Regions from separate parts of the Microbacterium canaveralium genome, predicted to be linked through region 2. Evidence: predicted binding sites of a transcription regulator. Region 2 holds the regulator's gene; the other holds the start of a gene.
The links. Region 2 encodes HrcA, which represses chaperone genes, less so after heat shock. Its sites were predicted from a motif close to TTNGCACTCGNNNNNNNCGAGTGCNAA; they were not measured.
Positions count from the first base shown of each region.

Region 1: groES (co-chaperone GroES) is a predicted target of HrcA. The motif match lies at 2,219-2,245, and genes of this name have one in related genera.

Region 1 is NZ_JBDFMA010000003.1:664,906-669,590, reverse strand. Features, by position in the region: gene ABC271_RS04160 (aminotransferase class I/II-fold pyridoxal phosphate-dependent enzyme) at 1-346, shown strand, start outside; gene ABC271_RS04155 (FAD-binding oxidoreductase) at 343-1,716, opposite strand; gene groES (co-chaperone GroES) at 1,843-2,139, opposite strand; gene ABC271_RS04145 (THUMP-like domain-containing protein) at 2,271-3,461, shown strand; gene ABC271_RS04140 (MerR family transcriptional regulator) at 3,508-3,864, opposite strand; gene ABC271_RS04135 (CE1 family esterase) at 3,951-4,685, shown strand, end outside.
Region 2 is NZ_JBDFMA010000003.1:1,712,300-1,716,984, reverse strand. Features, by position in the region: gene hemW (radical SAM family heme chaperone HemW) at 1-938, shown strand, start outside; gene hrcA (heat-inducible transcriptional repressor HrcA) at 1,020-2,060, shown strand; gene dnaJ (molecular chaperone DnaJ) at 2,114-3,235, shown strand; gene ABC271_RS09150 (16S rRNA (uracil(1498)-N(3))-methyltransferase) at 3,238-3,972, shown strand; gene ABC271_RS09145 (HIT domain-containing protein) at 4,065-4,412, shown strand; gene ABC271_RS09140 (PhoH family protein) at 4,462-4,685, shown strand, end outside.

The DNA of each region.
Region 1 (4,685 bases), 1.0 Mb from region 2:
CGCGGCCAAAGCACTGCTCGGCGACCAGGGAGCCGCCGCCGATCTGGTCGAGGTGTACCGACGGCGCCGCGACCTCGTCATCACGGGTCTGCGCGGCATCGGGTGGGACGTGATCGAGCCGCGGGGGACGTTCTTCGTGTGGGTGCGTCTGCCCGAGGGCACGGACGCCGTCGCGTTCGCTCGGCGTGTGCGAGAAGAGGCGCGGATCGGGATCGCGCCCGGCGACGGCTTCGGCGCCGGCGGGCGCGGGCACGTTCGCCTCGGGCTGGTCGTGGACGACGCCACGCTGCAGGAGCTGATCGATCGCCTCGCGGCGCTGACGTCCGCCGCGGACCTGGTGCGCTAGAGCTTCCGCCCCGGGTTCAGGATGCCGCGGGGGTCGAACACCCGCTTGATCTCGCGCTGCAGACCCCGCAGGCGGCTCGACAGCTCCCCGTCGAGGTCGTCGAGCTTCAGCGTGCCCACGCCGTGCTCGCCCGCGACGGTGCCGCCGAGGTGCTGCGCGAGCTGCAGCAGGTCGGCCGCGGCCCGGTGCGCCGCGGCGGTAGCGACCGGATCGGCAGCGTCGTAGACCACCGTGGGATGCAGATTCCCGTCGCCGACGTGCCCGGCCAGGCTGATCTCGACGCCCCGCTCTTCCGCGATGCGCTCGGCCTCCTCGGCGAAGGCCGCCAGACGCGACCGTGGCACCGCGAGGTCGCCGTGCGTGGCGGCGCCGCGCAGCGCGAGCAGCCCGGGGTTGAGAGCGCGGCGAGCGGCGAGGAGCCGGTCCAGCTGCTCTTCGTCGTCGGCGCGATCGACCGAGACCGCACCATGCGCGCGGAAGGTGGCAACGAAGTGGTCGAGGTCGCGATCGGCTCCCTCGACCGCGTCCGTGATCGCGAGCAGCCATGACCGCGCCGCCGGGTCGAGATCCATGTCGGGACGGGCGATGCGGATGCCGCGGAGCGCCGTGTCATCGAGGAACTCCAGCGTCGAGGGGAGGCGGGGTCCGGTCGTCAATGCCGCGGCGGCCGCGAGCGCTGCCGCTGTCGAGGGGAACAGGCCCAGGACGCCGCGGGCGGGTCCCGGTGCGGGGAGGAGCCGGAGCGTCGCCTCGGTCACGACCGCGAGGGTTCCCTCCGAGCCCACGACGAGGCTCGTCAGGTCGAGGCCCGCGACGCCCTTCACCGTGGCGGGGCGCGTGCGTTCGATCGAGCCGTCGGCCAGGACGACCTGGAGCGACAGCACCGCGTCTCCGGTCACGCCGTACCGGATGCACCGCATGCCACCGGCGTTCGTCGCGATCGTGCCGCCGATCGTCGCCCACTCGGCCGATGCCGGATCGGGGGCGTAGAAGAGCCCCCGCTCGGCCGCCGCGCGCTGGAGATCCGCGACGACCACGCCGGGCTGAACCGTGGCCGTGCCCTCGACCGCGTCGATGGCGAGGATGGCATCCATCCGCGACAGATCGAGGAGGATGGCTCCCTCGATCGCGGCCGAGCCGCCGACGAGCCCCGTGCGCGCGCCCTGGGGAACGACCGGGGTCCCGGTCGTGTTCGCAACGCGGAGGACGGCCGAGACCTCCTCCGCGGTGCGCGGCTGCACCACCAGAGCGGCCCGCGGGGCCGGAAGACGCGAGGCGTCCGTCGCGTACGCCGCGACGAGGGCGGGGTCATCGATGACGCGTTCGGCGGGAAGGTTCTCGGTCAGACGCACAGCGAGATCGGCGGTCACCGAACCAGCGTATTCAGCCCCGGACCAGAGCCCCCCGCGGTCGGTCACGGGGCGTAAGACGCCGCTGGACAAAAGCAGAACCCCGGATGCCGAGGCATCCGGGGTTCTGAGGAAATCGCAACGCGATCAGCGAACGACCACCGCGAGGACGTCGCGAGCCGAGAGCACCAGGTACTCGTCGGCGCCGAACTTGACCTCGGTGCCGCCGTACTTGCTGTACAGAACGCGGTCGCCGACGGTGACGTCGAGGGGGACACGGTTGCCGTTGTCGTCGATACGGCCGGGTCCGACGGCGACAACCTCGCCCTCCTGCGGCTTCTCCTTGGCGGTGTCGGGGATGACGAGACCACTCGCGGTGGTCTGCTCAGCCTCGACCTGCTTGATGACGATGCGGTCCTCGAGCGGCTTGATGGAAACCGACACGGTCTACCTCTTCTTTCTCGTTACAGAAGACTCGTTAGCACCCACACCAGGAGAGTGCTAATCCGAGTGTAGAGAAGTGCTGGCACTCATGCAACGCGAGTGCCAACAGTTTCGACACCTAGGCTGGCCCGGTGGAGATCGCCGAGCTGACCGCCCTGCTCACGCCCGACGGGCTCACCCTGCTCGACGAGGTGGGACCGCTCACGACCACCGACGACGCCGCCCGCGCGGTGTCGAGGCTGCGCGCGGCGGGCCACTCCCCCGATCTCGTCGCGGCCGTCGTGAGCCAGGCTCGGCTGCGCGTGCGCGCGGGCGCGAAATTCGGTCCTTTCGCCGACCGGATGCTCTTCACCCGCGCGGGGCTCGAACAGGCGACGCGCCTGCCGATCGCGGCACGGCACGCGGGTCGGTTCCGGGCCGCCGACGTGAGCTCGGTGGCCGACCTCGGCTGTGGCATCGGCGGTGACGCACTGGGCCTCGCGGGGCTCGGCATCCGGGTGCACGCGGTCGACGCCGATGAGGTCACGGCCGCGATCGCCGCCTACAACCTCGCCCCCTTCGGCGACGCCGTCACGGTCGCCCACGGTCGAGCGGAGGATGCCGACCTGAGCGGCGTGGATGCGGTCTGGCTGGACCCCGCGAGGCGCACCGCCGGCCACGGCGAGACCCGGCGCGTATCGGCCGACCAGTGGTCGCCGTCACTCGAGTGGGTGTTCGAGCTGCTCCGGGGCCGGCCCGGCGGCGTGAAGCTCGGGCCGGCGTTCGACCGTGAGCTCATCCCGGACGACGTCGAAGCGCAGTGGATCAGCGCCGACGGTTCGACGATCGAACTCGTCCTCTGGGCGGGGAGCCTCGCGCGCGACAACGTCCGCCGCGCTGCGCTCGTCGTGCGCGGCGACGACGCCTGGGAACTGACGGCACCCTCGGATGCTCCCGACGTCGAGCCCCGCGAGCTCGGTGCGTACGTCCACGAACCCGACGGCGCCGTGATCCGCGCGCGCCTGATCGGCGAGGTCGCGCGATCGCTCGAGGCCGGCATGGTGGCCACGGGCATCGCGTACCTGACCTCTGACGCGGCTCTGACGAGCCCCTTCGTGTCGTCGTTCCGCGTACGCGAAGAGCTCCCCGCGGACACGAAGAAGCTCGCGCGCGCCCTGCGCGATCGCAACATCGGAACGCTCGAGATCAAGAAGCGCGGGGTCGACATCGACCCCGCCGCACTGCGGACGCGCCTCTCGCTGCGCGGCGACGAGTCGGCGACCTTGCTCGTGACGCGCGTCCGTGGCCGCCGCGTGGCGCTGCTGGCCGACCGCGTGGGGTGACGCGCGGGCGCTGAAGCAGACGCTCGCCGAAGCCCGGACCGCGTCCTCAGGCCGCGGTGTCCGCGGCGCGGGCGGCGAGGAAATCATCGATGCGGTGCCGGGTCGCCATCAGCGTCTCGATGCGCGTGGAGAGATCCTCGCGCACGCGGGCGAGCTGGACGGCGAGCGCATCGTGAGCCTCGGCGGGGGCGTCGCCGGTGCACGCGAGCACGGACGTGACGATCTCGCGCGAGAAGTCCATCTCGAAGAGCATGTGGATCACGACCGCCCGCTCGACCGCGACGTCGTCGTAGCGGCGGTAGCCATTGGATTCACGTTCGGAGTCGATGAGCCCGAGCTGCTCGTAGTACCGCAGCGAGCGCGGGCTGACGCCGCTGCGCCGACTGACCTCGCCGATCCTCATAGCCACCGCCTTGACCTTGACACGATGTCAATCTATACGCTCGCCCCGACCCCGTGGCGAGCCGCCCCGGGTGAGGAGGACTTCTCATGACCCACACCATCTCGGTCGCCGGCCGGACGCGCACCTTCGTCGTGGTCGGTGACCCCGACGGCCCGCCCGATCGCCCTGTCGTCCTCGTCTTCCATGGGTCGCGCCAGAGCGGCGACATCCACCGCCGCTTCACCGGCGGCACCCTGGACGGTCTCGCCGACGAGGGTCGCGCCGTGATCGCGTATCTCGACGGCTACCGCGGCAACTGGAACGACGCACGCGCGGCGAGCGCGTTCCCCGCGCGCCGCGAGAACATCGACGACGTCGCCTTCGCCCGCGATGTCGTCCGATCCCTCGCCCGCAGCCACGGCATCGACACCGCGAGGGTCATCGGGGTCGGGTACTCGAACGGGGGCCAGATGGTGATTCGCCTGCTGCACGAGGCGGACGACCTGCTCGCGGGAGCGGCGATCGTCGCGGCCACGATGCCCGAGCGAGAGAACTTCCTCGGTGATTTCGGCGCGCCGACGCGTCGCCCCGTGCCGATCGCGATCGTGGCCGGAACCGCGGACCCCATCGTCCCGTTCGAGGGCGGACCGATGGCGTGGTGGGCGCGCGCGCTATTCCGCGTCGGCGGAGCCTCCCTGTCGGCCACCGCCACCGCCGAGTACTTCGCGCGCCGCAACGACATCGCCGACGCGCCGTCCACCGACCACGGCCCCGCCCCCGCGCCCGGGCGTGCGGCGATCCACACTGTCGCCTACCGACAGGAGGGCCGTGCTCCGGTGACC
Region 2 (4,685 bases):
GCGGCACCCCGACCTTGCTGCCGCCGGGCGACCTCGCGCGGATGCTCGACGCGGTGCGCGACGAGTTCGGCATCCGAGACGGCGCAGAGGTGACGGTCGAAGCCAATCCCGACACCGTGGACGACCGCGTCGCGGCGACGCTCGCCGAGGCCGGTGTGACCCGCCTGTCGATCGGGATGCAGTCCGCCCAGCCGCACGTGCTCGCCGTGCTCGACCGCACGCACGATCCTCGCAACGTCGCCACGGCGGTGGCGTCGGCGCGAACCGCCGGACTCGACGTCTCGCTCGACCTGATCTACGGGGCACCGGGGGAGTCGCTCGACGACTGGCGCGCGTCGCTCGAGACGGCGATCGCTCTGCGCCCGGACCACATCTCCGCGTACGCGCTGATCGTGGAGGACGGCACGAAGCTCGCGCGACAGATCCGCTCCGGGGTCGTCGCCGAGCCCTCCGACGACCTTCAGGCCGACATGTACGAGTTGGCCGACGATCTGCTCGCCGGCGCCGGGTACGACTGGTACGAGGTGTCCAACTGGGCGACCGACGGCGCGCACCGCTCGCGCCACAACCTCGCCTACTGGCGCGGCACCGATTGGTGGGGTTTCGGACCCGGCGCGCACAGCCATGTCGCGGGCCTCCGCTGGTGGAACGTCAAACATCCCGCGGCCTACGCGCAGCGTCTGGCGGCGGCCGAGTCGCCCGCGGCGGCCCGGGAACGTCCGGATGACACCGCGCGACGCCTCGAGTCCGTCCTGCTCCGCAGCCGCATCCGCGACGGTCTGCCGGTATCCGAACTGCTCGGCGAGGGCCGGAAGGCCGTGGCATCCCTCATCGCCGATGGCCTCGTCGACGGAGCGGATGCCGTCCGCGGGCGCATCGTGCTGACCCGCCGGGGTCGGCTGCTCGCCGACGCCGTCGTCCGGGCCCTCACCGCCTGAGCGCGCTTCCGACTCACCGCCGGGCGGGTGTTCTAGAATTGGCACTCAGGAGTCCGGAGTGCCAGAAGGAGGGAGCCCGCCATGGTGTCCGAACGCGGCTTGCAGGTGCTCCGCGCCATCGTCCAGGACTACGTCGACACGCGCGAACCCGTCGGCAGCAAGGCTATCGTCGAGAGGCACGCCTTCGGGGTCTCCGCGGCGACGATCCGCAACGACATGGCACAGCTCGAAGACGAAGACCTGATCATCGCGCCGCACACCTCCTCCGGGCGGGTGCCGACCGACAAGGGGTACCGCGTCTTCGTCGACCACCTGGCCGAGTTGAGGCCGTTGTCGACGGCCCAGCGCAGCGCGATCACTTCGTTCCTCGACGAGGCCGGTGACCTCGACGATCTCCTGGCGCGCACGGTCCGGGCGCTCACGCAGCTGACCGGTCAGGTCGCGATCGTGCAGTACCCCTCGTTCGCCCGGGCGAACCTCTCCCACGTGGAACTCGTGGCCCTCGGCGGCCCTCGCGTGCTCGTCATCCTCGTGACCGACACGGGGCGTGTCTCGCAACGCATCGCGCTCGTGCCCGTCGAGCCGACGGAGGGCGACATCGTGCAGCTGCGCGCCCGCGTGGGCGCCCTCTTGGTCGGCCGGAGCGTCGCGGACTGCGCGCAGGCGGTAGCCGCCGCCACCGTCGACGGCCCCCGGCCCGGCATCGCCGTCGACCTCATCTCCGACGCCGTCCTCCGGGTGGTGGGCGAAGAGCTCGACGAGTTCCGCCAGGACCGCCTCGTCATGGCGGGCGCGGCGACCCTCGCCAAACGCGAGTCCGACTTCCGCGGCAGCATCTATCCGCTCCTCGAGGCGATCGAGGAGCAGGTGACCCTGCTGCGGCTCATGAGCGAGATGGTCGCCGACGAGCAGGGCCTGTCGGCCAGCATCGGCCGCGAGAACGAACCGTTCGGTCTCGTCGAGGCATCCGTTCTCGCCAGCCGGTACGACGGTACCGCCGGCGGTGCGCGGGTGGGCCTTCTGGGTCCGACGCGTATGGACTACTCCTCCAACCTCGCGGCGGTCCGCGCCGTCGCGCACTATCTGACCCGGATGCTCGAAGACGACGACAACGCTCGTTGACGAGACCCGCACCGAATCTGATCGACCCCGCGTGAGCGGGCAGGAAGGCGATTGTGGCTGACCACTACGAGGTCCTCGGCGTCGCGCGCGACGCCAGCCCCGACGACATCAAGCGCGCGTACCGGCGTCTGGCGCGCGAGCTCCACCCCGACGTCAACCCGGGCGCGGACGCGTCCGAGCGCTTCAAGCTCGTCACCCACGCCTACGACGTGCTGAGCGACCCCGAGCAGCGGCGCCGCTACGACATGGGCGGCGACCAGAGCCCATTCGGCGGTGGGGGAGCGGCGGGCTTCGGGGGCTTCAGCGACATCTTCGAGACGTTCTTCGGCGGAGCGCAGGGCGGCGGTGGCCGCGGCCCCCGACCCCGGTCGCGTCGGGAGCGCGGGCAGGACGCGCTCGTGCGCGTCTCGCTGCAGCTCGGCGACGTCGTGTTCGGCGTGCACCGCGACCTCGAGGTCGACACGGCCGTCCTCTGCGAGACGTGTCAGGGCGCGTGCACGCAGCCGGGCACGAGCGAAGTCACCTGCGACATCTGTCACGGCTCCGGTCACGTGCAGCGCACGGTCCGCAGCCTCCTCGGCAACGTCGTGACCAGCCAGCCCTGCAGCGTGTGCCAGGGGTACGGAACGACGATCCCGTACCCGTGCGGAACGTGCCAGGGCCAGGGTCGTGTCCGTGCCCGCCGTACCGTGTCGGTCGACATCCCCGCGGGCGTCGAGACGGGTCTGCGCCTCCAGCTCCCCGGGTCGGGCGAGGTCGGCCCCGCGGGCGGCCCCAACGGCGACCTGTACCTCGAGATCACCGTCGAATCGCACGACTCGTTCAGCCGCGAGGGCGACGACCTCGTCGCGACCCTCGAGGTGTCGATGCCGGATGCCATCCTCGGCGCGACCACGACGATCGAGTCGCTCGACGGCAGCGTCGACCTCGAGGTGCGGCCGGGCGTGCAGTCCGGTGACGTGCTGACGATCAAGGGCCGCGGCATCACGCCGCTGCGGGGCAGTCAGCGCGGTGATCTCAAGGTGGGCGTGCACGTGGTAACCCCGACGCGACTCGATCACAAGGAACGCGCGCTCATCGAGGAATTCGCCAAGCGCACGAAGGCCCCTGCGCCCCGGCTGGCCGAACACCAGCAGGGGATGTTCTCGAAGTTCCGCGACCGCTTCCGGCACTGATCGTGGCGCTGCATTTCGTGACCGACGACGCGTCGGCCGCCGGCGTCGGCGACGTCGTGGTGCTGACCGGTCCGGAGGCGCATCACGCGGCTGCGGTTCGCCGTGTCCGCGTCGACGAGGCCGTCACCCTCGGCGACGGTCACGGAGTCTGGCTCGAGGGCCTCGTGACGGCCGCCGCCCCGAAGCAGGTCGACGTGCGGATCACCGCCCGCGCCGAGCTTCCCGGCCCCTCGCCGCGGATCGTCCTGGTGCAGGCCCTCGCGAAGGGGGACCGCGACGAGCTCGCGGTGCAGGCGGCGACCGAGCTGGGGGTCGATGCGATCGTCCCGTGGCAGGCCGCGCGCAGTGTCTCGCGGTGGGATGCCAAGGCCGAGAAGGGCCTCACCCGCTGGCGCACGATCGTGCGCGAGGCCGCGAAGCAGGCCCATCGCGCATGGATCCCCGAGGTCGAGGGGGTGGCACGCCTCGCCGATCTCGTGTCTCGCGCGAACGGGGCGCGCGTGCTGGTGCTCGAGCCCTCCGCCGAGGAGCGCCTCGCGGCTGTGGCATCCGACCCGTCCGATGATCGCGACGTCGTCCTCGTCGTCGGCCCCGAGGGCGGGATCGCGCCGGACGAGCTCGAGGCACTGCACGATGCCGGGGCGCGCCTCGTCCGCCTCGGCGACACGGTCCTGCGCACCTCGACCGCGGGAGCTGCGGCGATCTCGGTGCTCTCCGCCGCGACGGGGCGTTGGTAGCCCCTCCCGACCGGCCTTTCGGCAGCGCCTGACCGCAGATCGCAGGACGCGCGCCCGACCCCCTGTCTGACCCCGTCGATAGACTGGATGCCATGACCGAGCCGTCGATCTTCACGCGCATCCTCCAAGGCGAGATCCCCGCCGAGATCGTCGCCGAGACCGAGAACGCCTTCGCGATCCGCGACATCGCGCCGCAGGCGCCGGTGCATCTGCTCGTGATCCCCAAGACCGAGCAGTACCGCAACGTCGTCGAGCTTGCCGCGGGAGACCCCGATCTCCTCACCGAGATCGTGGGCCTGGCCAACTCCGTCGCCGCCGAGCACGCGGACGGCGATTTCCGCCTCGTCTTCAACACCGGCGCCGGTGCCGGTCAGACCGTCTTCCATGTACACGCCCACGTTCTCGCGGGCGGACTGAACGAAAAGAGCACGGGTGGCTGATTCCCCCGAAGAACCCGTCGTCGAGCGTCTGTACGCCGACGGCGTGGCCATGGTCCAGCTTCTGGGCCCCCAAGACCGCCTGCTGCGCGTGGTCGAGAAGGAGCACCCCGACGTCGACGTCCACGTGCGCGGCAACGAGATCACTCTCTCCGGCGGCGCGTCCGCCGTGGCCGCGGCGAAAGGCCTCGTCGAGGAACTGCTCACGATGACGCGCAACGGGCAGGGTCTCGATCCGGCCGATGTGTCGAGCTCGAACCGCATCCTGCGTTCGGA